DNA from 3 places in the Allocoprococcus similis genome. Region 3 is predicted to be linked to each of the others. Evidence: riboswitches for the same ligand, from Rfam matches in the RefSeq annotation. Region 3 holds a riboswitch; each other region holds the start of a gene.
The links. Region 3 has a riboswitch for FMN ahead of ACYQ5K_RS07505 (ECF transporter S component). Riboswitches for the same ligand answer to the same signal wherever they lie in the genome.

Region 1 (10,038 bases), on a different contig from region 3:
GCATTATATCTTTCAATTGATTGTATTCGAAATGGAATTTGGGATAGAAAATTGAAACCGAATCTCAAGACAAATATCATAGTCAGTAGTATTGCGGCAGTATTGGCAGGGATTATATGGTTTGGTGTTTCCTATCGGAATTACCATAAACTTATTGGTTCAATTGCAACCGGAATTATTATGTTTGTGCAGGTGGAAATCTTATGCTTATTAGCATTAATGATATCTTCTAAAATATATAAAAGAAGAGTACAGAAACTTGAGGAAGATGAGTGATATATGAAGTGGAAAGTTGTGGAGGAATTTATAGTATGAATGATAAATGTGTAGTATTGAATGCAAAGAAAATGAATTTTGACCGAAAGCTGGATTTTTCTATTTTATCTTCTGATGTTACAGTATATGAAGATACAACAGAACAGCAGCTGACAGAACGTATTCAAGGCGCAGACATCATTGTAACAAAAGAGATGCCTGTGAATGCAGAAATGATACAGAGATTCCCGGAATCAGTCAAACTGATCTGTGAGGCAGGTACAGGATATAATAATATTGATCTTGAGGCAGCACGAAAGAAGGGGATTACAGTCTGTAATATCCCGGCATATAGTACAGAACGTGTGGCACATACTGCAATCATGATGATATTGAATCTGAGTTCTGCAATGCAGGTACAGATGAAGATGCTGACATGTGGAAATCATGATAACTTTACTAAAAATCTTCAGGTTCCTCATGTTGAGGTGAACGGAAAAACACTTGGTATTATAGGTGCAGGACATATTGGCAGAAAAGTCATAAAGATTGCGCAGGCGTTGGATATGAATATACTTGTGTACACCAGGACACCAAGGGAGGATGAGAATGGTATCCGTTATGTATCGCTTGAGGAATTACTTAAGAATAGTGATTATGTTTCCATGCATTGTCCACTGACAGAAAGTACAAAACATATGATCAACAAAGAAGCTTTATCACTTATGAAGCCATCCGCGTTTATCATTAATACTTCAAGAGGTGCACTTATTGATGAAGCAGCTCTTATAGAAGCATTGGAAAATGGTACGATTGCAGGAGCCGGACTTGATGTTCAGGAAACGGAACCACCTGAAGAAAACAGCCCTCTTTACACTATGGATAATGTCCTTTTGACACCTCATATGGGATGGAAAGGCCTTGAGACAAGACAGCGGCTGGTTTCTATTTTGGCAGATAATATAAAGAAGTTTATAGAAGGAAATCCGATCAATGTTGTATCAGGATTATAGTATCTGCGTATTAAAAGATGATCTGGATGGTTTTGTAGAACATCTGGAAGAATATAAGACCGCAGGAAAGATATATGCAGCAAACGTGATGGATGCTGGATTGGTTAAGAATCAAAGTGTTTTTAAAGAGGCCTATGATATGGGATATTCTATTTAAGCTATTGAGAAATTGGAATTTGTAAAGTATCTTCCTATTTTTCTAAAGCAGATTATTGGTTGTATTTATATTAGGTTTTTAACAACAATGTAACCATTGAAATTACATCTATTTTTTGATATGATTATTGTCGAAGAGAGGTGTTTATAATGCAGATTTCAAGCAGATTTACAATGGCAATCCATATGTTTACCTGTATAGATACATTTTCGAATCAGAAGATGACCAGTGACTTTATGGCAGCAAGCATTGGAACCAATCCGGTGATTGTCCGTAAAATATTGCAACAATTAAAGGCTGCTGGTCTTATTGAAGTTGCAAGAGGGACAGGCGGTGTGACAATTACCAAACCATTGGAGCAGATTACATTCCTTGATGTGTATAAAGCAGTGGAATGTGCACCAGATGAAGAACTGTTTCATTTTCATGAGAATCCTAATCAGAAATGTCCGGTAGGAAAGAATATTCACCATGTTCTTGATAAGAGGCTGTTAGAGGTACAGAGGGCAATGGAGGAAAAACTTTCAGAAATGACACTTGCTGATGTGAAAAAAGATATTGCAGTGTATACAGAGAAAGAGTAGAATACAGAAGGCTTCGGATACGTGATTATATCATCACAATTTCCGGAGCCTTTTAGTTTGTCATAATTAATGTAAAACTTTTAAAGGAAGTTGTAACAAAAAAAGTTACAAAAAGTTTGATGTAACTGTTGACATTACATCAAACAAATGCTATAGTACAAACATAAGATGTAACAAATGATGTTACAACAAATTAAGGAGGTAATTTAAAATGCAGAAAGTAGTAGAATTTTTACAGAAAAATCCGGTTCAGTACTTAGCAACAGTCGGAAGAGATGGAAAGGCAAAATGCCGTCCATTCATGTTCTGTTTTGAGCAGGACGGAAAGCTTTGGTTCTGTACTAACAACACAAAGGATGTTTACAAGGATATGTTAGCAAATCCTGAAGTAGAAGTTTCTGTTTCTTCGCCAGAATATGCATGGATTCGCCTTCATGGCAAAGCAGTATTTGAGGACAACAAGAGTGTAAAGGAAGGATGCATGAACAATCCTATCGTTAAGGGACAGTACCAGACAGCAGATAATCCTATTTTTGAGGTATTCTATCTTGAAAATCCTCATGGTTTAATCGCAGATTTCTCTGGAAATCCACCTTATGAATTTTAAAGATAATTAACAGAAAAATTACAGTCTTCGGGGCGAGGTGTAATTCCTGACCGGCAGTATAGTCTGCGAGCAAAAAGCTGATATGGTGCAATTCCATAACCGACGGTAAAGTCCGGATGAGAGAAGATATGATAAAGCAAGTCCCGCAGGAAATCCCGTCCTGCGGGCTGTTTTAAATTCAGGCATATCTCACAAAAAGGAGATTTATGAGTAACAATACAGCAACTATTAAAACAAGAAAAAATTTAGTTTCTACAAGGACAATAACAATGACAGCTCTACTGGCAGCTATATCATATGTGTTGGCTTTTTTAGAGTTTCCGGTTCCTTTGAGTCCATCATTTGCACGAATGGATCTGTCAGATTTACCTGCACTGATTGGATCATTTGCGTTTGGACCGGTTACAGGAGTGATGATAGAATTGATAAAAAATATATTACAGCTTCTGTCAACATCAACAGGAGGAATTGGTGAACTTGCCAATTTCTTGATGGGTGCATCCTATGTACTGGTTGCCGGTTTTATATACAAATACAAAAAGACAAAGAAAATGGCGATGTGGGCATGTGTTATTTCAAGCGTAGTTATGGGAATAGCCGCAGCGATTGTAAATTATTTTATTCTGCTACCCCTGTTTGAAACATTTATGCCGCTGGATCAGCTGATCGCATCATTTGGTGAATTTCTGCCATTTATTAAGACAAAATTGGACGTTGTGCTATTCAATGCATTGCCGTTTAATATCTTAAAAGGTTTGGTGATTGGAGCAATTGCCATGATGATATATAAAAAACTTACACCGATACTGAAAGGAGAGAATTTGAAATGACAAAAATGGATTATCTCAAACTTCTTGTGGATGAAATTCATTCAACAACAGTTGCAACGATAGGTTCAGATGGACATCCTCAGACAAGAATCATAGATATGATGTACTATGATGAAGAAGGCGTGTATTTTCTTACAGCAAAGGGAAAAGCATTTTTTGACCAGTTAATGGATCAGCAGTATGTGGCAATATCCGCAACAAAAGACAAAATTGCGGTGTCCCTGCGTGGAAAAATAAAGAACATCGGAAAAAAGAATCTTGATATTATGTTTGAAAAAAATCCTTATATGAAGAAAATCTATCCGGGAGATACGAAAGATGCAATCGAAGTGTTTCGGTTGTATGAGGCACAGGGAGAGTATTTTGATATCAGCAATCCATCAAATATTGTGAGGGATACTATAACAATCGGGAAAACCGAAGCTGTTCAGACAGGTTATTTTGTTGGAAAAGACTGTATCGGATGTAAGTTGTGTTATTCTGTATGCCCGCAAAAGTGTATTGATATATCTTCAGTTCCGGTTACTATCAACCAGAATCATTGTCTGCATTGCGGAAGATGTGCAGAAATTTGTCCGAAGCAGTGTATTGAGAAAAGAGGTTAATTATGATCTTTAAGAAAATCAGAAAAGGGCATATTAACTGGCAGGATTTTTTATGTAGTATTCCGGCAAGGGATTATGTATTCCAAAAGGATGCATATGAAGACCAGATTGACAGGACAGCAGAGTATATAAGAAATGCAGACTGTGTTATAATCGGGGCAGGAGCCGGGGCATCGACAGCGGCAGGAATCCAGTATGGCGGCAAAAGGTTTACGGACAATTTTGCAGAATTTATAAAAAAATACGGTGGGCACTACATGACAGATATGTATACAGCCGGATTTTATCCGTATCCGTCCGAGGAGGCAAAATGGGGATACTGGTCAAAACACGCATTGATGAACCGCTTTGATCCTCCGGCGTTGACGCTTTATACCGAGCTTTATGATATTGTGAAAGACAAGGAATATTTTGTACTGACAACCAATGTGGATCATCAGTTTTATAAAGCGGGATTTGATGAAAAAAGAATATTTGCAACACAGGGAGACTATGGAAAAATCCAGTGCCAGAAAGCCTGTCATCCAAAGACTTACGATGCAAAAGACCTGTTTCGTAAAATGGATAAAACAAGAAGAGACTGCCTGATTCCATCAGAGCTTGTACCAAAATGTCCGGTGTGTGGCGGCAATATGGCTATGAATCTCCGTTGTGATAATTATTTTGTGGAAGATGAAGCGTGGCATGAGGCAGCCGACAGGTATGCGAGTTTTCTGGAACAGAATAAAGATAAAAAGGTTGTTCTTTTGGAACTTGGAGTTGGATTTAATACGCCGATTATTATACGTTTCCCTTTTGAAAAGATGGTGCGGGAGAACTCATCATACAGCTTGATACGTCTGAATATGGACGAAGCGGTAGTGCCGGAAAGCTTCGGGGAACGTGCAATCGGTATTGGCGGTGATATGGCAAAGACAATTGCTGATATAAGGGGGCTGGTATTATGACACAGGACGAGCGAAGAGAATATCTGATTCAGTATCTTTTAAAAGAAGAAATACGGTTTGGCAGACAGAACATTCCTACGGACAAGCAGGGGCAGGAAAATCTGCTCCGCTCACTTATGAATGTCAGACCGCCAAGACCAATCAGTAATGATTTTTTAAAAATACAGGATGAGTATCTTACAGAAAGAAATATAGAGCGTGGAATCACGGATGTTGCCACGCTTGCATCTGTAAAATTCGATTCGAGATTATATATCTGGCAGGGTGATATTACTACTTTGAAATGTGATGCAATCGTGAATGCGTGCAACTCACAGATGCTTGGATGTTTTTCACCGATGCATGCCTGCATCGATAATTTTATTCATACTTATGCAGGAGTTGAGCTGCGACTGAAAATGCATGAGATTATGGCAAAACAGGGACATGAAGAAGAGACCGGCAAAGCAAAGATAACATCGGGCTACAATCTTCCGGCAAAATATATTCTTCATACGGTAGGACCTATTATACAATGGGAAGTTACAAAAGAAGATGAAGCTCTGCTTGCAAGCTGTTACAGAGAGTGCTTAAAGCTTGCAGCTGATACAGGTGTGGAATCTATTGCATTCTGTTGCCTGTCCACAGGAGTATTCCGTTTTCCGCAGCAGAGGGCTGCTGAAATCGCAACGAACACTGTAAAGCAGTATCTTGACAAAGACAGCAGAATAAAAAAGGTAATCTTTAATGTATTTAAGGATGAAGATTTAAAGATATACAATGGATTGTTATAAGTGTCTGTTGAAATATCCTATATACCCTAATTAGCAAAAGGGACAGAATAAATTTCTGCCCTTTTGCTGATTTTTAAGTTCTAATGAATCTTTTTATCTAATATTTTCTATTATGAATGACATAAATTTATGTGCTGCATTACTCAATCGTTCGTAGTCCTGATAAATGAAAGCAATACTCCACGTAATATCTTTATCATCGAATGGAACCATGACAAGATTTCCATAAACGCCTTGATCATACATCGGCTCAAGACTTAATGCGACTCCACGCCCCTTATTTACCAGACTGATCAGTTGATTTGCATCCGATGATTCAAAGGCGACCTTCGGTTCAAAATGATATTTTTTTGCATAATGCCACACCAGATTTTTGTAATACGATTTCTTGTCAAGCATTAGGAAATTCTCATTTTCCAGTTCTGAAAAATTCACCGATTGTTTTTTTGCCAGAGGATTATCTTTGTGCACAAAAAGATATAAGGGAAATGTTTTCACCAAAGTATATGGAATCTTTTCGCCATGCCGATTCTCTGGGATTGCAAGAAGTCCTAAGTGTGTCACGTTTTCTTCAACATATTTATCACAGTCTACGTCAGACAATTCTAACATTTCAAGTGTTATGTTTTTATATTTCTCCTGAAAATCAAACAACAACTCCGGATCAATACATCGAAATATCAATGGTGCACAACAGAATTGTAGCTTCACGGGCTGACTCTCGAAATGTTCTGTAACTTCATTTAATACATGATGATACTGCGTCACCAGAGGACTAAATTTATTTAGAAGATACATTCCTTCTTTGGTAAGGCTTATTCCTTTTACAGTTCTTTGGAATAGCTGACAGCCCAATTCCTGTTCCATGCCTGCGATACATCTGCTCAATGCCTGCTGTGAGATATAAAGTGCTTCTGCCGCTTTGGACATAGATGTGTATTCACAGGTTTTTAAGAAATATTCTATATGCTTAAATTCCATCGCTATCACTTCCTTTCACATACATTATACTACAATTTCAAGTTGTAGCCCATACAAATTTTCAGCCATTTTTCAAATGTGCCGACTGCGTTATAGTATAGTTACGGCAAGGGAAACGAACGATGCAAGCTCATCATTCACCCAGGCAAACATCAGAAAGGGAGGTAACAAAATGTCATTTCTGAAAAAACTTTTTCATCATAAACCCTACACATACAAGGAGGATACTAACATGACAAATAAAGACAAGGCATTAGCACTCATTAACACATTTGCAACTGGTGATACAGATGCAGCAAAAAATTTACTGGCTGAAGGATATATTCAGCACAATCTGGCTTACGGTACAGGTAGAGATGCTTTTTTAGGCTCTGTAACTTATCTCGCATCCGCACCGGTAAAAACAACTGTCAACAACATTCGTGCATTTGAAGATGGCGACAAAGTTTTCTTACAGACTGTGTATAATTTTGCAGGTGTCGGCGAGCAGGTAGCATTTGATATTTTCCGCTTTGACAGCAATGGAAAAATTGCTGAGCATTGGGATAATCTTGCTGCAAAGGCTGAGCCAAATCCATCAGGACATACACAGATTGACGGCAGCATGGAAAAAGAACTTGTAAATGCAGAAGAAACACGCAAAATTGTCTCTGCGTTTGTAGGTGATGTTCTCCGTGGCGAGCATCCGGAAAAGCTGACCAGCTATTTTGATGGAGATACTTATATTCAGCACAACACAGGAATTGCGGATGGGCTTTCCGGACTCGGAGCAGCTCTTGAAGCTCTTGGCAAACAGGGCATTCAGATGATTTATGATCAAACTTATCAGGTACTTGCAGACGGAAATTACGGTCTTGCAGTAAGTGAAGGCTCTTTTGGAGGTGCTCATACAAGTTACTACGATCTTTTCCGAGTTGAAAACGGCAAAATCGTCGAGCATTGGGATGTAATGGAAACTATCGCTGATGAATCTACATGGCAGAATCAGAACGGCAAATTTTAAAACACATTATAATATTTTAGGAGGACTCACACTATGAAAAAAATTATCACACTTCTTTTAACCGCAACTTTAACAATGACTGCATTAGCAGGATGTTCAACATCCAGCAACAACGCTGACAACACTGCTTCTTCCAACAGTGCAACTACACAGGAGACCGAATCGACAAAAACTGAACAGACTCAGATCGAAAAAGCACTCGCATTGATCGATACTTTTGCAACCGGAGATACCGATACTGCTAAAGAATTGCTTGCAGAAGATTATATTCAGCACAACCTTGCCTACGGTACTGGAAGAGATGCATTCATCAGTTCTGTCGAATACCTGGCTTCGGCAGATGAAAAAACTACTGTTGAAAACATCCGGGCATTTGAAGATGGTGACAAAGTATTTCTTCAGACTGTTTACAATTTTGCAGGTGCTGGCGAGCAGGTGGCATTCGACATTTTCAGATTTGACAAGGGAGGAAAAATCGCTGAGCACTGGGATAACCTTGCTGCAAAGGCTGAGCCGAATCCATCAGGACATACACAGATTGACGGAACTACGGAAGTAACCGATCTTGACAAAACTGAAGAAAATCGCAAACTCGTGGAAGATTTTCTTTATGATGTTATGCAGGGCAATAATTTAGATAAAACACCAGACTATTTTGATGGTGACACATATATTCAGCATAACACCGGCATTGCTGATGGCGTATCCGGTCTGAATGAAGCACTTGCAGCACTTGCTGAACAGAATATTCAGATGATTTATACTACTACTCATCAGGTGCTTGCTCAGGGAAACTTTGTACTGGCAGTAAGTGAAGGTACCTTTGGCGATAAACCAACCGCTTACTATGATCTTTGGAGAGTAGAAAACGGCAAGATTGCTGAGCATTGGGATGTAATGGAAACGATTGCCGATAAATCCACATGGCAGAATCAGAATGGAAAATTCTAATAAATTTTAATAAAAGTCCTCCTTCAAAAATAGTAAGGGGGAATTTTATCATATGTTTTTAACAGGAAATATTAAAGTTCAAGTGAATCTTCTGCATCTACCCACATCTGCAAATTTCCATCAAGATATAATCTTGCATATTCAAGAGGATCATCAATGGCGAGTGCGTTTAATGCACAGTCTGATCCAGGTGTAGTCTTTAAATTCTTTTCAGCTTCCAAGCAGTCAATGCGAAGCATATAGCCGGCACTTGTGTAAACATCAATACTGTTGCGCTTGGGATTGTATTCTGCAAATATTGTTCTCATCGTATCAAATCTCCTTATCGTTAAATCAATCATTTGTTGCAAAAATCAGAAGCATTTCAATCAGTTCACCATGTCACTTTTATTTTGTGTTATACTGTTTTATAGAATTTTCTTGCCCTTGTATTTGCCCTTATCAGAGTTCGTAAACACTGGTGGGACGATATAACACAAGGGAAACAATAAGGGAAATCTCACCTGCGACAAATTCAGTGTTTTCAAGGGTTTGCGGAGAATTTAATAACAAAATATAACAGTTATTAAATCTCTTAAAACAGGTGAAATCTCAATCGGAAGTTGTGGAGGTAAAATATAGATGAATCAAGGTAGAATTATTGTAATCACAGGTGCGCCGGGGACAGGAAAAACTACAACGGCATCTGCTGTTGCAAAAGAATCAGATTTGGAAAAGTCTGTGCATATGCACACAGATGACTTTTATCATTATTTGAGTAAAGGGGCAATACCACCGCATTTGCCAGAATCAAATGAGCAAAATTTGATTGTCATTGAAGCGTTTTTAGAAGCTGCGAAGCGATATGCTCGTGGTGGATATGATGTAATTGTAGATGGTATTGTAGGACCGTGGTTTTTAGAGCCGTGGCTCAACATTGTTCAAGAGCATTATGAAGTACACTATATCGTTTTAAGGGCAAGTAAAGAAGAAACTATGAAGCGAGCTATCGAACGCTCAAAGTTAGACAGAGAAACAAATATTGAATTAGTTGAAACAATGTGGAAGCAATTTTCCAATTTAGGAATCTATGAATTAAATGTTATAGATACAACTACGCATTCAATCAAAGATACTGTTTCAGCAGTAAAAGAAAAAATAGTAAGCGGTACGGCTTTACTATTTTAGACAATTCCAGTTTGTATAACAGGAATTTATCAGAAAATGAGGAATAGTTGAAATGGAGGCGCTATAATAACATGAAGATTGAAGGGAACCAGAAAGAACTGGATGCAATGGTAGAATTTCATAAGGGAAACCGTGTCGAGGGACTGAGACTGCAAGAAGAATTTG
Region 2 (10,038 bases), on a different contig from region 3:
TGTATTATGAAAATTTATCTGAAGAGCAGGAAGAGAATAATATCTTCTATGTCATCTTGCGAAGTCCCCAAAAAGGATTTATACTAAAAATTAGCAGAAAATCATAAGAGGAAAGAAGGAAATAAAAGATGGAAAATTTCACATTTTATGCACCGACTTATTTTGCTTTTGGTAAGGATACTGAAAATGATACCGGAAAGTATGTAAAACGTTTTGGCGGCAACCGTGTACTGCTCCATTATGGCGGAGGTTCTGTCATTCGTTCCGGACTTTTGGACCGTGTTAAAAAATCTCTGGACGGGGAAGGAATTTCTTATGTAGAATTAGGAGGCGTAAAGCCAAATCCGAGAAGTGGTCTTGTATATGAAGGAATTGATCTGTGCCGGAAAGAAAAAGTAGACTTTGTACTTGCAGTCGGAGGCGGAAGTACCATTGATTCCGCAAAGGCGATTGCGGCAGGTGCAGTATACGATGGAGATTTCTGGGATTATTATGAAGGAAAGCTTGTCGAAGAAGCACTTCCGATCGGAACAGTTATTACGATTTCAGCTGCAGGAAGTGAAGGATCACCGGACTCTGTTATTACAAAAGAAGAAGGAATGTTCAAAAGAGGGGCAACCGGAGAAGCATTCCGTCCGAAATTCACGATCATGAACCCGGCACTTACACAGACACTTCCGGCATATCAGACAGCTTGCGGAATTACGGATATTATGGCACATCTGTATGAGCGTTATCTGACCAATACCGAAGAAGTAGAGGTGACAGACCGTATGATCGAAGGACTTCTTCTGACGATGATCCATGAAGGACCGAGAGTCATTGCAGATCCGGATAATTATCAGGCAAGAGCAAATATCATGTGGGCAGGTATGATGGCGCACAACAATTCCTGCGGAGTAGGACGTACACAGGACTGGACAAGCCATAATATTGAGCACGAATTATCTGCATTATATGACTGCGCACACGGTGCAGGGCTTGCGGTTGTTATGCCGGCTGTATTTACTTATACACTGGAACACAATGTGATGCGTTTTGCACAGGCTGCAGTCCGTGTCTGGGGCTGTCAGATGGATTTTGCAGATCCAAAGAGAACGGCACTGGAAGGAATTGAGGCACTTCGAAACTTTTTAATTTCGATTGGAATGCCAAAGAATTTTGCAGAGCTTGGAGCCAAAGAAGAAGATATTGAAAAGCTGGCACATACCTGTTGTTATGGGGATGTAAATACTGGTACAGTGGAAGGATTTGCAACTCTTGATCAGAAAGATGTGGAAAATATTTATAAACTGATGGTATTTTAGAAAAAAGAATATCGGAAAACAGGAGATTTGGAAAAGGGAGTGTGTGACTTAAACTCAAGTCATACACTCCCTCTTTTAAAAACGTCAATTTCCTGACAGCCTCTGCATATACTTCAAAGTAGTGATATTTTGCATAAGGCTATGCAGTTTCATAAATTGGTTCGAAATCATCTGCGCCGTGTCCACAGAGCGGGCAGGTGAATTCTTCCGGAAAATTGCTTCCTTCATATACATAATTGCAGATCTTACAGCGCCATCCGATAATCTTCTTATCCTCTTTTTTCTGTTCCGGTTTTGGCTTTATATGTGCCTGATAATCTGCGTAAGTCAGAGGCGGATTGTCACTTAAAAGTTTCGCATCGGTTACTTCAGCAATAAAAAGGGTATGTGTTCCAAGATCCTGTCTGGAAACTACTCTTGCGCTGAGGACAGAACATGCCTGCCATCCGAGGTAAGGAACTGCATTTTCATCTGCCGGTGCAGTAATATTTGCGAATTTATCAACATCTCTGCCGGACTGGAAACCGAAATGCCGGATCGTTTCAAAAGAGCAGGTCTGGTCAAGCAGGCTTAACGTAAAAATGCCGCTCTCTTTGATCAGATCACAGGTATAGTTGCTATTCAGCACAGAGATTGCGATCCGTACCGGATTATTCGCAACCTGGATGCAGGTGTTGGTAATACATCCGTTTACTACATTCCCAGAGCGTGTTGCAAGCATAAATACTCCATAAGATAAATTGTAAAGTGCTTTTTTATCCATATGACATTCCTCCTGACTTTTAAAACTCAATAATAAGAATAATTACTATAATTAAAATATACATGATAAAAGAAAAATTGTCAATTACAAAATCAGGATTTCCGGAAAATCAGAATCACAAAAAATGTGATGATTTCTGATCCTAAGAAGGAAAGCCAGATTCCATTCAGCCCCAGGATCTGTGAGAACAGGATCGCACAGAAAGCAATTGCGATAATGCCGCGCATGACAGAACCAAGGACGGCAGGACGTGCCCGGTCGATTGCGGAAAAATAGGCAACCAGCACAATATTGATACCGGCAACTAAAAAGCCCAGGAAATAAAGCCTGAGACCGGTATGGGCGTAAGCAAGCAGCTGGAGATTATGTTCGCTGTTAAAGATTCCGACGAAGGTATCCGTAAATCCGTAGATCAGTGCAACGATCACAAGCTCGATCAGAAGTGCTGCAGCAAGAGACCAGTTGAGAAATTTACGGACGAGATGATGTTCGCCCTTTCCGTAACTCTGGCTGATCAGCGGCTGTGCACCCTGGGCGAGACCGTTTAGGATCGCCATTGCGACCAGTGAAATATTTGCAACTACGCCGTAGGCTGCGATCCCGATATTTCCGGCGAAACGCAGGATCAGCATGTTAAATATAATCGTAATGACAGCGGAAGAAATTTCAGCAAAAAATGCAGAAACACCAAGCTGGCAGCACCCGATGATCCGGTGAAGGGAAGGGATGCGCCAGTGGAATTTTACATGGTTATTCTTTCCCAGATAGTGGGTCGTACATACCAGCATAGTCACCACTGGCGAAAGTGCAGTTGCAAGTGCAGCACCGGTAAATCCAAGATCTAACGGGAACATGAAAATATAGTCGAACAGAATGTTGAAAAAACTTCCGGAGATCGATCCGATCATAGCAATTGAGGTAGCGTGATCGTTTCTTGCAAATGCTGTGAAGGTATAATTTGCCATAAAAAACGGGGTGAAGAGCAGGACGATACGCATATAGCTGCGTCCAAGCCGGATCAGTCCTGCGTCCGCGCCCAAAAGTGCCAGTGCCTTATGCGGAATAAAAATACCTGTCAGCATAAAAGGAATGCTGCATACCAGACACCAGAAGATGGACTGGGTAAAATAATAATCGGCCGGTGCGCCTTTTGCGGTACTGATATTGTATCTGGTGGCGGAGCCAATCCCGATCATAGATCCGATCGCGAAGACCAGTCCGAATACCGGAAGGATCAGATTCAGGACAGCAAGTCCGTCTGCGCCACATTTGTAAGAGATAAAAAAGGTATCTGCCAGAATGTAGACGGAGACACCGATCATTCCGGAAATACTTTGTGAAATGTATTTAAAAAATTTACGAAACATGTTTTTGAATTCCTCGTCTTTCTTAAAGCCAGATTAAATGAAATAACCATCTGTACCAGCCATGGTAATAAGCCGATTCTGATATCTCCATATAAGAATAGCATAAACATACGGGTTTGTCGAAAAAATAATCTTGCAATTACTGCGTTAAGGTGCTATAGTAAATTTTGTAAAACCAAATAATGCTTCAGGGCGGGGCGAAATTCCCCACCGGCGGTAAAGCCCGCGAGCCGTAAGGCATGAACTGGTGAGATTCCAGTGCCGACAGTAAAGTCTGGATGGAAGAAGTTGAATCGTTGCTGATAAAAGCGGATTCTATCATATATGCAGGAATAAAAAGTAAAACGCTCTGGAATGAGAATCATTCCAGAGTTTTTATTTTCGGAAAATAAAATGCCGGGTCCGGATTCGATAAGAAAATGGTATTTCTGAGAAGTATGACAGAGTGTACAGCGATATAACTGAGAAAGAAAGCCCTGACAGGTAAGAGAATCTGTCAGGGCTTTTCCTATATGCAAAAGCACATTTTTTTGAAAAGAGACGTATCCGGTAACATACCTGAAATGTTTAGCAGAGTACATTTCCCGGGGCTTTTCCGGGAGAGATGAGAAAGGAGAAAAAATGACAGATGAATTTTACATGCGCCGTGCAATTGAACTGGCAAAAAAAGGACGTGGATGGACAAATCCAAACCCGATGGTTGGTGCCGTGATCGTAAAGAATGGAACCATTATCGGGGAAGGGTATCACGAAAAATGTGGTGAGCTTCATGCAGAACGGAACGCAATCGCATCCCTGACAGAAAGCGCCGAGGGAGCAACAATTTATGTGACGCTGGAGCCGTGCTGCCATTATGGGAAGACCCCACCGTGTACGGAAGCGATTCTGGAACAGAAGATCGCACGGGTTGTGATCGGATCGAGAGATCCGAATCCGAAAGTGTCCGGAAAAGGAGCAAAGATTTTGCGCGAGGCAGGCGTCCAGGTGGAAGAGGATTTCCTGCGCGAAGAATGTGATGCATTAAATCCGGTCTTTTTCCACTATATTACAACAGGGCTGCCATATGTGGTGATGAAATATGCAATGACGGCAGACGGAAAGATTGCGACAAAAACAGGAGCATCAAAATGGATATCCGGTGAGGAAGCAAGAAGTCTGGTACATGAGATGCGCCATGACTACATGGGGATCATGGCAGGAATCGGAACGGTTCTGGCAGACGATCCGATGCTGAATGTGCGCCTGGAGGGAAAGAAAAGTCCGGTCCGAATTATCTGTGACAGTATGCTCAGGATCCCGCTGGACAGTCAGATCTGCCAGACAGCAGGGAGATACCGGACGATCGTTGCATATGCCGGTGAAAAGGGGAATGCGATTTATTTAGAAGAGAAAAAACGCAGTCTGGAAAAGCTTGGAGTCGTGCTTCTCAGAGTTCCTTCGGAAAAGGGGGAGATCAATCTGCAGCTTCTGATGAGAAAGCTTGGAGAGCTTGGAATTGACAGTGTACTTATTGAAGGCGGTGGAACTCTAAATGAGGATGCCCTGCAATCCGGTATCGTAAATGAGGTGAAAGCCTTTATCGCACCGAAAATTTTTGGCGGAAGAGGCGGCAAGACTCCGGTGGAAGGCTTTGGAGTTGAGAAAGTAGACGATGCCATAAAGCTACAGCTTATGAGAATCTCGCAGGTTGGAGAAGACATTCTGGCAGAGTATAAGGTTTTGGAGGAAATTTAAATGTTTACAGGAATTGTAGAAGAAACCGGATCCATCCGGTCACTCCAACTTTCTGGATCATCCGGGAAGATTGCGATCCGGGCAAAAAAAGTACTCGGTGGAACCAGGATCGGAGACAGTATTGCGGTAAATGGTGTCTGCCTGACGGTGGTTTCCCTGGAAAAGGATGGATTTACCGCAGATGTGATGGCGGAGACGGTGCGAAGAACCAACCTCGGTGACACAAAGATCGGTGAAAAAGTGAATCTGGAACGCGCGATGGCGGCAGATGGCAGATTCGGTGGACATATCGTTGCAGGGCATATTGATGGGACCGGAATGATTGAGGAACTCAGAAAGGAAGAAAATGCAGTATGGGTAAAAATCCGGACAACGCCGGAGATTCTGGAACTGATCGTAGAAAAAGGTTCAATCTGTATTGACGGGATCAGTCTGACCGTGGCAGAAGTAAGTGAAAAAAGCTTTCAGGTATCAGTCATTCCTCATACCGGAGAGGAAACCACACTGCTGAAGAAAAAAGCTGGGGACAGGGTGAATCTGGAAAATGATATTGTAGGGAAGTATATTAAAAAGTTTCTTACACCATCGGAACAGGCAGGAAAATGTAGCGGACTTACCATGGAATTATTAGAGGAGTATGGAATTTGATGCGAAGAAATTTCTGGATTGGAATGGAGAGCACACAGAAGAACAGGATAAAAATGAGTTATGATCGTACAGGAGGAAGTAACAAATGGAGAAACAGTATCAATACAATAGCGTAGAAGAGGCACTTGAAGAATTGCGCCAGGGAAGGATCGTTCTGGTAACGGATGATCCGGACCGGGAAAATGAAGGGGATATGATCTGCGCGGCGGAATTTGCAACTCAGGAGAATATCAATTTTATGGCATGCCATGCGAAAGGGCTGATCTGCACACCGATGAGTGCAGCGCTAGCCGGACAGCTTGGGCTTCCACAGATGGTCTCCGAAAATACAGATAACCATTCGACTGCATTTACGGTATCCGTCGACCATGTGGATACGACAACGGGAATTTCAGCAGAAGAGCGCGGATATACCATGCGCAGCCTGACAGAAGAAGGAACGAAACCGAAGGATCTTCGAAGACCGGGGCATGTATTTCCGTTGGTGGCAAGACATGGAGGTGTGCTGGTAAGAAATGGTCATACCGAGGCAACGGTTGATCTGATGCGTCTTGCCGGATTGAAAGAATGTGGAATCTGCTGTGAGATCATGGAAGAGGACGGAACGATGATGCGGACAGAGAATCTCTGGAAGCTGGCGAAGAAGTATGACCTGAAATTTATTACGATCAAAGATCTGCAGGATTACTGCAGGATCCATGAAAAACATGTCGTGCGGGAAGCATGTGCAAAGATGCCGACCCAGTATGGAGAATTTCAGATCTATGGGTATGTGAATGACATTACCGGTGAACATCATGTGGCACTGGTGAAAGGTGAGATTGGTGATGGGGAAGACGTTCTGTGCCGTGTACATTCCGAGTGCCTGACCGGCGATACTTTCGGATCTCTCCGCTGCGATTGTGGAAAGCAGCTGCAGTCGGCGATGCAGCAGATTGAGAGAGAAGGAAGAGGAGTTCTTCTGTATATGCGACAGGAGGGAAGAGGAATCGGTCTGATCAACAAGCTGAAAGCGTATGAACTTCAGGAACAGGGATACGATACCGTGGAAGCCAACATCCGTCTGGGATTTGCACCGGATCTCAGGGAATACTGGGTAGGGGCTCAGATTTTATCGGATCTGGGAGTAAAATCACTCCGGCTTCTTACTAATAATCCGGAGAAGGTATATGGACTTTCCGGTTTCGGGCTTGCAATCCATGAGAGAGTACCGATTGAAATAGCACCGCAGAAATTTGATGCATTTTATATGAAGACGAAGCAGGAAAAGATGGGACATATCTTTAAAGAAATCAAATTTCAGTAAAAAGAGAATAAACAGTATTTATATAGAAGAAACACTTTAATTACAGGAGGAAAAAAACATGAGACAGATCAACGTATTAGAAGGAAAAGTAGTAGCACCAGAAGGAATGAAAGTAGGAATTGTTGCTTCAAGATTTAATGAGATTATTGTCAATAAACTACTTGGTGGTGCGGTAGACGGGCTGGTACGCCATGGCGTGGAGGATGAAAACATAACGGCTGCATGGGTACCTGGAGCATTTGAGATTCCGACAGCAGCTTCTAAAATGGCAGCGTCCGGAAAGTATGATGCAGTGATCTGCGTCGGAGCAGTGATCCGTGGAGACACAACTCACTATGATTATGTCTGCAATGAGGTGTCAAAAGGAATTGCACAGGTAGGTCTTGCGACAGGCGTTCCGGTATTATTTGGTGTGATCACGACTGAAAATATCGAACAGGCAATTTCAAGAGCCGGAAGTAAAGGTGGAAATAAGGGATATGATTGTGCACTTTCTGCAATCGAAATGGTAAATCTTCTGAGACAGATGTAATTTCTGATTGTCGGTTACAGAAAGAATCCCGTTTTCCGGCAGAAAAAAGGGCAGAGGACGGGATTTACTGGACATTTATGCAGGAAAAAGGTATCATATCTGGTAGGAGAAATCTGTAAAAGAAATAGTAAAGTTTCATTTCAGAGATAATGAAGGAGGAAATGAATTATGTATACAGCATCATCTGAGAGATATGATACCATGGTATATAACCGTTGTGGGAAAAGTGGGCTTTTGCTGCCGGCAGTTTCTTTAGGACTCTGGCATAATTTTGGAACCAATGCGGATCCGGAGAATATGAAGGCAATGTTGAGGACAGCATTTGATTTGGGAATCACCCATTTTGATCTTGCGAATAACTATGGACCGGAATACGGAAGTGCTGAGACGAATTTTGGAAAGATTTTAAAGGAAGATTTTGCACCATACAGGGACGAGATGATCATCAGTACCAAGGCAGGCTATGATATGTGGCCGGGACCTTACGGGAACTGGGGAAGCAGGAAGTATCTGATCGCAAGCCTTGATCAGAGCCTGAAGAGAATGGGACTGGATTATGTAGATATCTTCTATCATCACAGAATGGATCCGAATACTCCACTGGAAGAAACGATGGGTGCACTGGATTCCATCGTAAAGAGTGGAAAGGCACTTTATGTCGGAATTTCTAATTATGATGGTCCGACAATGGTACGTGCAGCGGAGATTCTGGAAGATCTGAAATGTCCGTTTGTCATTAACCAGAACCGGTATTCCATTTTTGACCGGACGATTGAACAGAACGGCCTGAAAAAGACGGCGAACCAGATGGGCAAAGGAATCATTGCATTTAGTCCGCTGGCACAGGGGCTTCTGACAGACAAGTATCTGCACGGAATTCCATCAGACAGCAGGATCGCTACCGATGGAAGATTCCTGCATGCCGATGCGCTGACGGCAGAAAAGCTGGCACAGATTGAGGCACTGAACAAACTGGCAGATGAGAGAGGACAGTCTCTTGCACAGATGGCACTGAGCTGGATCCTGAAAGATGAGGATGTGACCAGTGTGCTGATCGGAGCGTCCAGACCAGAGCAGATTATCCAGAATGTGGAAATCGTACATAATATGAAGTTCACCCGGGAAGAGCTGACAAAGATCGATCAGATCAGCAGGGGCAATCTGTAAGTGAGACCTACGCGAAGAAATTATGCGCAAAGTTGCGCAAAGGAAATATTGAATAAATGATTGACAGGAAGCAGCCATTGTGCTATTATAGTTCATGGTTGCTTCAGCAATCAACAATTTCATATAGGGGATTGGTCAAATGGTATGACAGGAGTCTCCAAAACTCTTAGCGGCAGTTCGATTCTGTCATCCCCTGTAATTTGAAGGACTCAGTTTGGGTCCTTTTTTCGTATCTAATGGACCAAGTGCAGCTTGTTGTTGATCTATTTTAGATTTCTGCAATTTCTAATCAACGTTATTTGTTGAAATCTTTGACCTGGTTTAGATTTCTATAGATTTCAATCAACTATATTGGTTGGAATCATTGACTCATTTTAGAGTTCTACAGATTTTAATCAATAATATAGGTTGGAATCCTTGATCTATTTTAAATATCCGCAGATTCTAATCAACATTCTAAGCAAAATACATTGATCTAATTTTGATATCCGCAGATTCTAATCAACATTCTAAGCAAAATACATTGATCTAATTTTGATATCCGCAGATTCCAATCAACATTATAAGCAAAATATATTGATCTAATTTGGGTTTCCACAATTCTCAATCAACCTAAGATCCAGGAGAAAGGGATTCATTTTAACTTCCGCAAGTTCAAATCAATTCTTCACTTCCCAAAACAAAATAATCATCCCTCCAGATATATATAATCGACATAGTTACTATACAGAGTGCATAAAAACAAAAGAAAATAATTGTGAAAAAACGCCAAAAATTTAATCGTACAAAAGCATAAAATCCGTCAAAAAGGAATCTCAAATGCTACAAACTAAAAAAAGTGTCAAAAAATGGAAGTGAAAACAGCTAAAGAAAGCAAAAGAAAAACCGATAGAAATGGTGAAAATAGATAAAAAAATTGGTTTTTTTACTGTACAATCTACAAAAGCTGAAAATATTGACAAAGAAAAAGTGTGAGCGTAATATAAGCATGACTTTTAGAGGACACTCTAAAAATCACTATAAATAAGAATAAAAAGAAAGGGAGGGAGCGATACGGAACATTTAACAGAGACTCTGTTAGAAGAGCTGAACTGTGAGACCGTTTTTACCATTCCGCTGTTCGGTGGGATACCGGTAAAAGAGTCGGTTGTAGTTACCTGGATCATCATGGCGGTTATTGTAGGACTTTGTATCATATTTGTCCGGAACTTAAG
Region 3 (10,038 bases):
TGGTTGCGTGGTGTGTAGTAGTTGGACATGAATTCCACACCCAGCTCCCGGCAGTACTGTGCATAATTCAGATAGACGTGGATGATACCGATCTTTGCCTCATCTGCATCTTCCGGCGTATCCAGAAGATCCGGATTGATGCTTGGCTGTTCTTCGATGTAATAAGACAGAAGATCATCTTTGGTTTTGAAATGGTGATAGAAACTGCCGTTGGAAACGCCTGCTTCATCACAGATATTTTTTATGGAAAGCTGATCATATCCCTGCTTCTGCAGAATTGTCTTGGCTGCATGAAAGATACGTGCTTTGGTTTCTTTTGATTTTTTCTGTTGTCTGGACAGAGGCTCTTTTTCAATATCGCTTGACATTTGGTTAATCCTTTCTTAAAACTTTTCAGTCAGATTAGCTATAGTATAGCATATTTAATAGAAAAAGACAAGAAAACCGAGCGAACTCTGTAATTTTAACGGGAATTGAAAAATAAGAGATGACATGGTATCATTAAATCCATAGCGAACAAAAAGAGAGGATTGGATATCAATGGATATTAACCAGAAAATAACAGAAGAACTGGGCGTAAAAAAGTGGCAGGTAGATGCGGCTGTAAAGCTGATTGATGAAGGAAACACCATTCCGTTTATTGCGCGTTACAGAAAAGAAGCACACGGCACACTGGATGATGAACAGCTTCGTAAATTATATGAACGACTAACCTATCTGCGGAATCTGGAAGAGAAAAAAGAACAGGTTCTTGCAAGTATTGAAGAGCAGGGCAAGTTAACATCTGAGCTGAAAGCACAGATCCTGGCAGCAGAGACGCAGGTTCTGGTGGACGATCTTTACCGTCCGTACAGACCAAAGCGCCGGACCCGTGCGACAATTGCAAAAGAAAAAGGTCTGGAACCTCTGGCGGTTCTGATTTCTCTTCAGAATAGTAAGGAGCCCCTGGAAAAAGAGGCAGAAAAATATGTTTCTGAAGAAAAGGGCGTGAAAAACGTACAGGAAGCGATTGACGGTGCGAAAGATATTCTTGCAGAAAATATTTCAGATGAGGCAGATTACAGAAAGAGGATCCGCGATCTGACTTTCAAAAAGGGTACGTTGGTTTCTGCTGCAAAAGATGAAAAAGCAGAATCTGTATACGAGATGTATTATGATTTTACAGAAGCGGTCAGCAAAGTAGCCGGACACCGTGTACTGGCACTCAACCGTGGAGAAAAAGAAAAATTCCTGAGTGTTAAGATTGAAGCACCGGAAGAGGAAATTCTCCGTTATCTGGAAAAGAAAGTGATCCGCAAGGATAATCCATACACAACACCGGTTTTGAAAGAGGTTGTGGCCGACAGCTATCAGAGGCTGATTGCACCGGCAATCGAGCGCGAACTCAGAAACGAACTGACGGAAAAAGCAGAAGATGGTGCGATCCTTGTGTTTGGAAAGAATCTGGAGCAGCTTCTGATGCAGCCGCCGATTGTCGGACAGGTTGTGCTTGGATGGGATCCTGCATTCCGTACCGGATGCAAGCTTGCTGTGGTAGATTCGACCGGAAAAGTAATCGGCACGACTGTAATTTATCCGACAGCGCCTACGACTCCGAAGAAGATCCAGGCGGCAAAAGATCTGCTGAAAAAGATTATTCCAAAGTATCACATCTCTTTGATTTCCCTGGGAAATGGAACAGCATCCAGAGAATCAGAACAGTTTATTGTAGAACTGTTAAAAGAGATTCCGGAAAAAGTGCAGTATGTGATCGTAAATGAAGCGGGAGCATCTGTGTACTCAGCAAGTAAACTTGCTACAGAAGAATTTCCAAAATTCGATGTCGGGCAGAGAAGCGCGACATCCATCGCAAGACGTCTTCAGGATCCGCTTGCCGAACTGGTAAAGATCAATCCGCAGTCGATCGGTGTCGGGCAGTATCAGCATGATATGAACCAGAAAAAATTAGGAGAAGCACTTGGCGGTGTGGTAGAAGATTGTGTAAATAAAGTCGGTGTGGACTTAAATACTGCATCGGCTCCGCTGCTTTCTTATATTTCCGGTATTTCCGGAACCCTTGCGAAAAATATTGTTGCCTACAGGGAAGAAAATGGAAAATTTGAGAATAGAAAAGAACTTCTCAAAGTACCAAAACTTGGACCAAAAGCATTTGAGCAGTGTGCCGGGTTTATGAGAATCCAGGGCGGAACCAATCCACTTGACGGAACCAGTGTACATCCGGAGTCTTACGAGGCGGCAGGAAAGCTTCTTGAAAAGCAGGGCTTCGAGCCGGAAGATATTGCAGGCGGCAAGCTTGCAGGTCTGTCTCTTACCATCAAAGATTACAAAAAGCTCGCTGAGGAACTTGGAGTAGGAGAGATTACCCTTCGGGATATTGTCAAAGAGCTGGAAAAACCGGCGCGTGATCCGCGAGATGAGATGCCGAAACCAATTCTCAGAACGGATGTCCTTGATATGAAGGATCTGAAGGAAGGGATGATTCTGAAAGGAACCGTGCGAAATGTCATTGACTTTGGTGTATTTGTCGATATTGGAGTGCATCAGGACGGATTGGTGCACATTTCCCAGATCACGGACCGTTTTATCAAGCATCCACTGGAAGCAGTCAGCGTAGGAGATATTGTAGATGTAAAGGTAATGAGCGTTGATTTGCAGAAGAAGCGGATCCAGCTTACAATGAGAGGAATTCAGTAATACATGTTCGGATATGTGACGGCGAATGAGCCGGAATTAAAAGTAAAAGATTATCATAAATATAAAGCGTATTACTGTGGCCTTTGCCAGTCGCTGAAGAGACAGTATGGCAGCGCAGGACAGCTTACGCTTGCCTATGATATGACATTTGTGATCATTTTACTTACTTCTTTATATGAAAGTGAAACAAAGGCGGAAAGACATCGCTGTAAGACGCATCCGTTAAAGCCACAGCCAATGCTGGAAAATGAAATCACAGAGTATGCGGCTGATATGAATCTGATCATGGCGTATTATCATCTGGAAGATGACTGGAAGGATGAGAAGAAAGTAGCAGGGCTTTTCGGGAGTATGGCTTTGAAGCGAAAAGTAAAAAAAGCAATTCGGAAATATCCAAGGCAGAGTCGGGTGATCAGAGAAGAAATGGCAAAGCTTTCGGAATATGAAATTCAGGGTATACAGGAAGTTGACTATCCGGCAGGCTGCTTTGGCCGGCTGATGGAAGAGATGATGGTATATAAAGAAGACTGCTGGGAACAGCAGCTTCGAGGGATCGGTTTCTATCTGGGCAAATATATTTACATTATGGATGCTTACGAAGATCTGGATAAGGATCTGGAAAAAGGGACTTATAATCCATTAAAAAAGATGCATGAAGAAGCCGGATATGAAGAAAGATGCAGAGACATTCTGTGCATGATGATCGGCGAATGCGCAAGAAATTTTGAAATTCTGCCATGTGTACTGGACGTGGATATCCTGCGGAATATCCTGTATGATGGCGTATGGAAACATTACAGAAAGATACAAGAAAAGAAAAGCGAGGAAAAGGAAGATGACAAAGAATCCTTATGAGGTGCTTGGCGTATCGCCAAATGCATCGGAAGAGGAGATAAAAAAGGCGTACAGAGAACTGAGCCGGAAATATCATCCGGATGCCAATGTGGATAATCCGCTTCGGGATCTTGCTGAAGAAAAGTTCAAAGAAGTACAGGAAGCTTATGATGAAATTATGAAAGAGCGGACGAATGGAGGGTATAATTACGGATACGGCGCGGGTTCAGGGAACTATTCTTATGGTAATAATTCCTATGGTAATCAATCTTATGGAAATGGCAGATACCAGCAGTACAATAATATGAATCCGGAGATGCAGGCGGCATTCAATTTTATCAATAACCGCAGATATCAGGACGCGATCAATGTGTTGAACCGTATGAATGACCGGACAGCACAGTGGTATTATGCAAGTTCCATGGCCAACGCCGGCGTCGGCAACAATGTGCTGGCAAGGGATTATGCTGCGCAGGCAGTGAATATGGAGCCGAATAACCCGCAGTACAGAGAGCTGATGAACCAGCTGAACTGGGGAGCACAGAGATATAATAGTAATCCGTTTGGTCAGGGATATGGCAATCGTAATTCCTCTCCGTGTGGAACTGGAAATATGTGCTGTGATCTGTGGATCGCAGATTCATTATGTGAATGTATGGGAGGGGATCTGTGTCCATGCATCTAAATGCAAAAAAGATTGCATTTGCAGGTGTTATGCTTGCACTGACAGAAGTGGGGATTGCGCTTGGCAGTGTGATCGAAACGAATACCCTTTTTTTACTGGCGGCGGCATCCTTCTTTGTCGGGATTGTAATTCAGGAATTTGGATTGAAAAGCGGGGCAGGCTTTTTGCTGGCAGGAATTTTGCTGGGAATCTTTCTGTCTCCGAATAAATTATATGTGGTTTCCTATGCATTTATGGGATTTTATATTCTAATTATAGAAACAATATGGCATTTTCTTGGAAGAGCTTCCGGATGGATCAGAAGCCGTAGCTTTTTCTGGTTTATGAAATATCTGGTATTTAATGTACTTTATATTCCGGGGTTAATATATTTCTGGAGTATGTTATCTGAAAAAAAGGCTGCAAAAGGAATAATGCTTATGTCTGTTGTACTCGGACAATTTATACTTATTGTCTTTGATAAGACGTATGAATATGCAATAGGGAAAATCTGGAAAGAAAATAGACATAAATTCGGGTTTTAAAGCATATATAGTATAATAATGATGTGAGTGTCGAAAGTAAATTTTGCCACTCACTGATGTAACCGGATTGCTCTATTGCTAGGCAATTCCCACAATCCTCGAATACATCATAATGATAATATAAATTTTTATGTATTTTTTGCACAAAAAAGTGGAAAATTTAACAGAAAAATTGTATAATATAAGACAGGACAAATAGGAAAGAGAGGATTCACTTATGAAGCAGAATAATATGCTTGCTATGATCTTGGCAGGCGGACGAGGAAGTCGTCTTCACGAGCTTACAAATAAAGTAGCCAAACCTGCGGTTTCATATGGTGGGAAATACAGAATCATTGATTTTCCACTCAGCAACTGTGCCAACAGCGGAATTGATAATGTAGGAGTCCTGACACAGTATGAGTCTATTTTACTTAACAGTTATGTAGCGGCAGGCCGCAGATGGGGGTTAGATGCCCAGAACAGCGGAGTCTATGTACTTCCACCGCGTGAAAAAGCGGATGCGGACCTGGATGTATACAGAGGAACAGCAGATGCAATTTCACAGAACATTGATTTTGTGGACATGTTTGCACCAGAATATGTACTGATTCTTTCCGGTGACCATATTTATAAGATGAATTATGATAAGATGCTTGATTATCATAAAGAGACTGGAGCAGATGCAACAATCGCGGTCATTGAGGTTCCAATGAAGGAAGCAAGCCGTTTCGGTATTATGAATACGGACGATGAGGGAAGAATTGTAGAGTTTGAAGAGAAACCGGAGAATCCAAAGAGCAATCTGGCATCCATGGGTATTTACATATTCAACTGGAAGCTTTTAAGAAAGATGCTCCTTGCAGATATGAAAAATCAGGATTCCAATCATGATTTCGGAAAAGATATCATTCCGACTATGCTGAATGATGGAAGAAAGCTCTACGCATACAAGTTCAAAGGATACTGGAAAGATGTCGGAACAATTGATTCCCTGTGGGAAGCAAATATGGATCTGATCAACAATAAAAATGAACTTGATCTGAATGATGATTCATGGAAGATTTACACAGAGGATACAACTGTGCTTCCGCAGTATGTTGGTCCGACAGCAGAGATTGAAAGAGCATTTATCAACCAGGGTTGTGTGATCAATGGAAAAGTCAAAAATTCCGTACTGTTTACAGGCGCAAGAGTCGGTGAAGGTGCACAGATTATTGACAGTGTACTGATGCCGGGCGTTGAAGTAGAAGAAGGTGCAGTTGTAACAAGAGCGCTTGTGGCTGATGGCGTAAAGATTGGTAAAAATGCAGTTGTTGGATCAGCAGACAGTGAACATATTGAGTTAGTATCAAAACGTGTTAAGGGGGATGAGTAATATGGCACAGGCATTTGGAATCGTAAGTTTTGCCGGCAACAATATCCGGGTAGGAGAGATGCAGAATTACCGTCCGGTTGGTGCTGTTTCATTCCTTGGAAGATACAGAGTTATCGATTTCCCAATCTCTAATATGAGCAACAGTGAAATCGAACATATTCAGGTTTATGTAAGAAGAAAACCGCGTTCTCTTACAGAACACCTTGGAACAGGACGTCATTACAATATCAATTCAAAGAGTGGACGTCTTCATATTCTGTATTCAAACTTTGAAAATGCAGAATGGAGTGTATATAATAATGACCTGGCTGCGTACGAAGAAAATATGGAGTGCATTGAAGCTGTAAAATACCCATATGTAGTTATTGCACCAAGTTATATGATTTATACACAGAATTATGATGAATTACTTAAGACACATATTGAATCCGGTGCAGATATTACCCTGTTATATCACAGTGTGGATAATGCAAAAGAATACTATCTGAACTGTTCAACACTTAATCTGAACAAGCAGAAAGGTGTTCTTTCATTAGAACCGAACCATGGTAACGCGAAAAACCGTAATATTTTCATGGATACTTATGTAATGCGCAAAGATCTGTTTATGGAACTGGTTAAAAAGGGAAGAAAGATTTCTTCCATGTTCACGCTTAATGATATTGTGAATATGGCCTGCAGTGAACTGGATGTACGTGGAGTGTCACATCGGGGATTCTTTGCATCTATCACAGATTTCAAGAGCTACTATAATGCAAACTTATCACTGATCGATATGAAGAATGCGGTGACTTTGTTTGATAAGAACTGGCCGATTTACACAAGAACAAATGATTCATGCCCAACAAAGTATTATGAAGGAGCAAGTGTTAAGAGTTCTGTAATTTCCAATGGATGCCTGATCGAGGGTACTGTTGAAAATTCGGTAATCGGACGTGGATGTGTAATTAAGAAGGGTGCAGTTGTCAAAGACAGTGTTATCCTTCCGGGAGTTGTAATTGGAGCGGATGCGCGGATTGAAGCGCAGGTAGTGGACAAGAGTGCAAGGATTGTCCATGCAAAGGAACTGATTGCAGATCCGGAAAAACCAGGATATGTAAGAAGAAACGATACTTTATAATCAAAAGAAATTCAACAGAGAGAAGAATGCCGGCATGGGCAGACTTCTCTCTGTTTTTTTGGTTTCATAAAAAAAGAGGCTCATAACGAACCCCTTTTGCTGCTTTGTAAAATTATAATCTATTCGCGTCCCATTTTTAAAATCGGGCTGATCTTTTTGTAGATCAGGAATACAATCAGTGACACCAGGAAACCTTTCAACAGATTAAATGGTGCAACAGAAAGTAAAACAAAAGTCAGAAGACTGTTGATATGACTGTTGACTGCGGTTCCCATGGCAACCAGTGCGTCGATCGGCATATGGAATGCAGCAGCGTATGCCGGAAGCAGAAGGTATGCATTGATAAAACATCCGACAATTGTCATGAAAACAGTTCCCGTTACCATACCGATGATCGCACCCTTGCGAGAATGTAACTTCTGATAAATCAGGGAAGCCGGAATACACATTGCACATCCGATCAGGAAGTTTCCGAGATCTCCAACACCGGCTGTTGATGTACCTCTGATGAGGAGGTTCAACAGGATTTTGACCAGTTCGATCAAAGCGCCGGCTACAGGACCCATGGTAAATGCACCGACAAGGACCGGAACTTCACTGAAATCAATTTTGTAAAAGGTTGGTGCAAATGGAAGTGGAATATCAAATAACATCAGAACCATAGCGATTGCTCCGAGCACACCAATCTGTGCGATTACCTTTGTACTGATACGTTTTTTTTCTTTCGTTGTTGTTTTTTGGTTTGTCATTACATCTGTACTCATTTTTTCTCTCCTTTTCTCTTGACATAATCAGATGAATTGAGGAGGAAAATCTTCGAAAGCCTATGCAAAAAAATCCCCGGCGTGATACGTCGGGGGATTACTTGCAAAATCACTTTTTCTTCTCTCATCCAGACTTTACTGTCGGTTTTGGAATTGCACCAAATCAGCTGTCAGAAATCTGACAGGTCGCGGACTGTAACCGCCGGTTGGGAATTCTGCTTATACCATATCGATAAGAAGTCACCCTACCCCGAAGAATTTCCTTGTTCATTTGAACCCATTATAGCGCAGGCGTATATAAAATACAAGTACAAGTTAAGAAAAGACAGGGGGGCTGGCCACAGGTACTGTGAACAGTAACAAGACAGGGTTTTTCTAAACCCGGAGTGAGCAGTAACGACTTGTTTCCAAAGATTCGGTATGATATAATCGGTGTGACTTAAACTGATACGGAGGAAAATGAATGAATATAAAGTTTGAAGTAAAAATGACAAAAAAAGCCATGTTTGATTTTATGCTCTATACTTCCTATACAAGCCTTAGCGGAATCGTTGGTGTGATTTTCGGTGGTGTGACACTGGTGCTGGGAATCAGACAGTGTATGTTTGGAAGCTACAGTACAGCTGCAACCTTCTTTTTGTTTGCCGCAATTTTTCTGATCGGAAACCCGCTTCATTTAAAAGCACGTGCGGCAGAACAGGTAATGCGCTCCCCGATGTTCCAGAAACCGATCAGTTATGAACTTAACGAAGAAGGAATCCGCATTTCACAGGATGAACAAAGTGTGCTTAATGAATGGGGAGATTTCCGGAAGGCAGTTTCAACCGGTCAGTCGGTAATTTTATATGTAACAAAGGTAAGAGCACTGATTTTTCCAAGAGAATCCCTGGGAGAGCAGTATGCGGCAGCAGTGCAGATGATTTCTACACATATGCCAGCCAAGAAAGTCAATATCAGACACGTCAGTGCAAATTAGGAGGCAGACCAGAAGATGATAATTGAAACAAGAAGTGCCAAAGAAACATATGATCTCGGTAAGAAGATCGGGAGTCAGGCAAAAGCAGGAGAAGTCTATACACTGGTAGGAGATCTCGGCGTCGGAAAGACTGTATTTACCCAGGGACTGGCAAAAGGACTGGGGATTGAAGAACCGATCAGCAGTCCAACCTTTACGATCGTCCAGGTATATGAAGACGGAAGACTTCCGTTCTATCATTTTGATGTGTATCGGATTGGTGACATTGAAGAGATGGACGAGATTGGTTTTGAAGACTATGTATATGGAGAAGGTGTAAGCCTGATCGAATGGGCGAACCTGATCGATGAGATTCTTCCGGCGAACCGGACAGAGATCACGATAGAAAAAGATCTGGAACAGGGATTTGATTTCCGCCGGATCACGGTAGAGAAAAGAGGAGAATAACATGCGCATTTTAGCAATAGACAGTTCGGGACTTGTTGCAACTGTCGCAGTAGTTGAAGAAGAAAACGAAATTTCCAAAACGATTGCAGAGTATACGATCAATTACAAAAAGACACATTCACAGACCTTATTACCGATGTTGGATGAAATCGTGAAGATGACAGATATGAATCTGGATACGATTGATGCGATTGCGGTAGCAGGAGGGCCGGGATCATTTACCGGACTCAGAATTGGTTCAGCAACTGCAAAGGGACTGGGGCTGGCACTGAAGAAGCCTTTGATCCACATTCCGACAGTAGATGGACTTGCTTATAATCTGTGTTATACAGACAGGATCATTTGTCCGATCATGGATGCGAGAAGAAATCAGGTATATACTGGTATTTATCAGATGGACGGTGATAAACTGCAGGTTCTGGAAGCGCAGATGGCAGTTGGAATCGATGAACTTGCCAAAAAACTTTGTACTTATGGAAAACCGATGATCTTTCTTGGAGACGGTGTACCGGTGCATAAAGACAGGCTGGAGAAGGAATTGATGACGGATCAGGATATTGCATTTGCACCGGCACATATGAACCAGCAGAGAGCGGCAGCAGTCGGCATGCTTGGGATTCAGTATTATAAAGAAGGA

Region 1: another riboswitch for FMN. It lies ahead of ACYQ5K_RS14700 (ECF transporter S component); the one in region 3 lies ahead of ACYQ5K_RS07505 (ECF transporter S component).
Region 2: another riboswitch for FMN. It lies ahead of ribD (bifunctional diaminohydroxyphosphoribosylaminopyrimidine deaminase/5-amino-6-(5-phosphoribosylamino)uracil reductase RibD); the one in region 3 lies ahead of ACYQ5K_RS07505 (ECF transporter S component).

The regions. Positions count from the first base shown of each region.
Region 1 is NZ_BAAHSG010000042.1:545-10,582, reverse strand. It holds gene ACYQ5K_RS14725 (DUF6773 family protein) at 1-276, shown strand, start outside; gene ACYQ5K_RS14720 (2-hydroxyacid dehydrogenase) at 312-1,268, shown strand; gene ACYQ5K_RS14715 (hypothetical protein) at 1,249-1,425, shown strand; gene ACYQ5K_RS14710 (Rrf2 family transcriptional regulator) at 1,575-2,009, shown strand; gene ACYQ5K_RS14705 (pyridoxamine 5'-phosphate oxidase family protein) at 2,221-2,616, shown strand; FMN riboswitch at 2,636-2,748, shown strand; gene ACYQ5K_RS14700 (ECF transporter S component) at 2,823-3,446, shown strand; gene ACYQ5K_RS14695 (4Fe-4S binding protein) at 3,443-4,051, shown strand; gene ACYQ5K_RS14690 (SIR2 family NAD-dependent protein deacylase) at 4,054-4,998, shown strand; gene ACYQ5K_RS14685 (protein-ADP-ribose hydrolase) at 4,995-5,771, shown strand; gene ACYQ5K_RS14680 (LysR family transcriptional regulator) at 5,865-6,752, opposite strand; gene ACYQ5K_RS14675 (nuclear transport factor 2 family protein) at 6,985-7,755, shown strand; gene ACYQ5K_RS14670 (nuclear transport factor 2 family protein) at 7,789-8,706, shown strand; gene ACYQ5K_RS14665 (DUF6061 family protein) at 8,778-9,014, opposite strand; gene ACYQ5K_RS14660 (P-loop nucleotide/nucleoside kinase family protein) at 9,328-9,873, shown strand; gene ACYQ5K_RS14655 (hypothetical protein) at 9,945-10,038, shown strand, end outside.
Region 2 is NZ_BAAHSG010000011.1:27,206-37,243, forward strand. It holds gene ACYQ5K_RS06270 (iron-containing alcohol dehydrogenase) at 129-1,307, shown strand; gene ACYQ5K_RS06275 (flavin reductase) at 1,447-2,070, opposite strand; gene ACYQ5K_RS06280 (MATE family efflux transporter) at 2,163-3,437, opposite strand; FMN riboswitch at 3,617-3,731, shown strand; gene ribD (bifunctional diaminohydroxyphosphoribosylaminopyrimidine deaminase/5-amino-6-(5-phosphoribosylamino)uracil reductase RibD) at 4,059-5,171, shown strand; gene ribE (riboflavin synthase) at 5,172-5,819, shown strand; gene ACYQ5K_RS06295 (bifunctional 3,4-dihydroxy-2-butanone-4-phosphate synthase/GTP cyclohydrolase II) at 5,905-7,125, shown strand; gene ribH (6,7-dimethyl-8-ribityllumazine synthase) at 7,184-7,657, shown strand; gene mgrA (L-glyceraldehyde 3-phosphate reductase) at 7,826-8,824, shown strand; tRNA gene ACYQ5K_RS06310 (tRNA-Trp) at 8,950-9,020, shown strand; gene ACYQ5K_RS06315 (F0F1 ATP synthase subunit A) at 9,899-10,038, shown strand, end outside.
Region 3 is NZ_BAAHSG010000013.1:17,732-27,769, forward strand. It holds gene ACYQ5K_RS07470 (TetR/AcrR family transcriptional regulator) at 1-368, opposite strand, end outside; gene ACYQ5K_RS07475 (Tex family protein) at 541-2,694, shown strand; gene ACYQ5K_RS07480 (DUF5685 family protein) at 2,698-3,549, shown strand; gene ACYQ5K_RS07485 (DnaJ domain-containing protein) at 3,530-4,213, shown strand; gene ACYQ5K_RS07490 (hypothetical protein) at 4,204-4,737, shown strand; gene ACYQ5K_RS07495 (glucose-1-phosphate adenylyltransferase) at 4,955-6,094, shown strand; gene glgD (glucose-1-phosphate adenylyltransferase subunit GlgD) at 6,096-7,214, shown strand; gene ACYQ5K_RS07505 (ECF transporter S component) at 7,334-7,978, opposite strand; FMN riboswitch at 8,091-8,240, opposite strand; gene ACYQ5K_RS07510 (YcxB family protein) at 8,442-8,954, shown strand; gene tsaE (tRNA (adenosine(37)-N6)-threonylcarbamoyltransferase complex ATPase subunit type 1 TsaE) at 8,970-9,401, shown strand; gene tsaB (tRNA (adenosine(37)-N6)-threonylcarbamoyltransferase complex dimerization subunit type 1 TsaB) at 9,403-10,038, shown strand, end outside.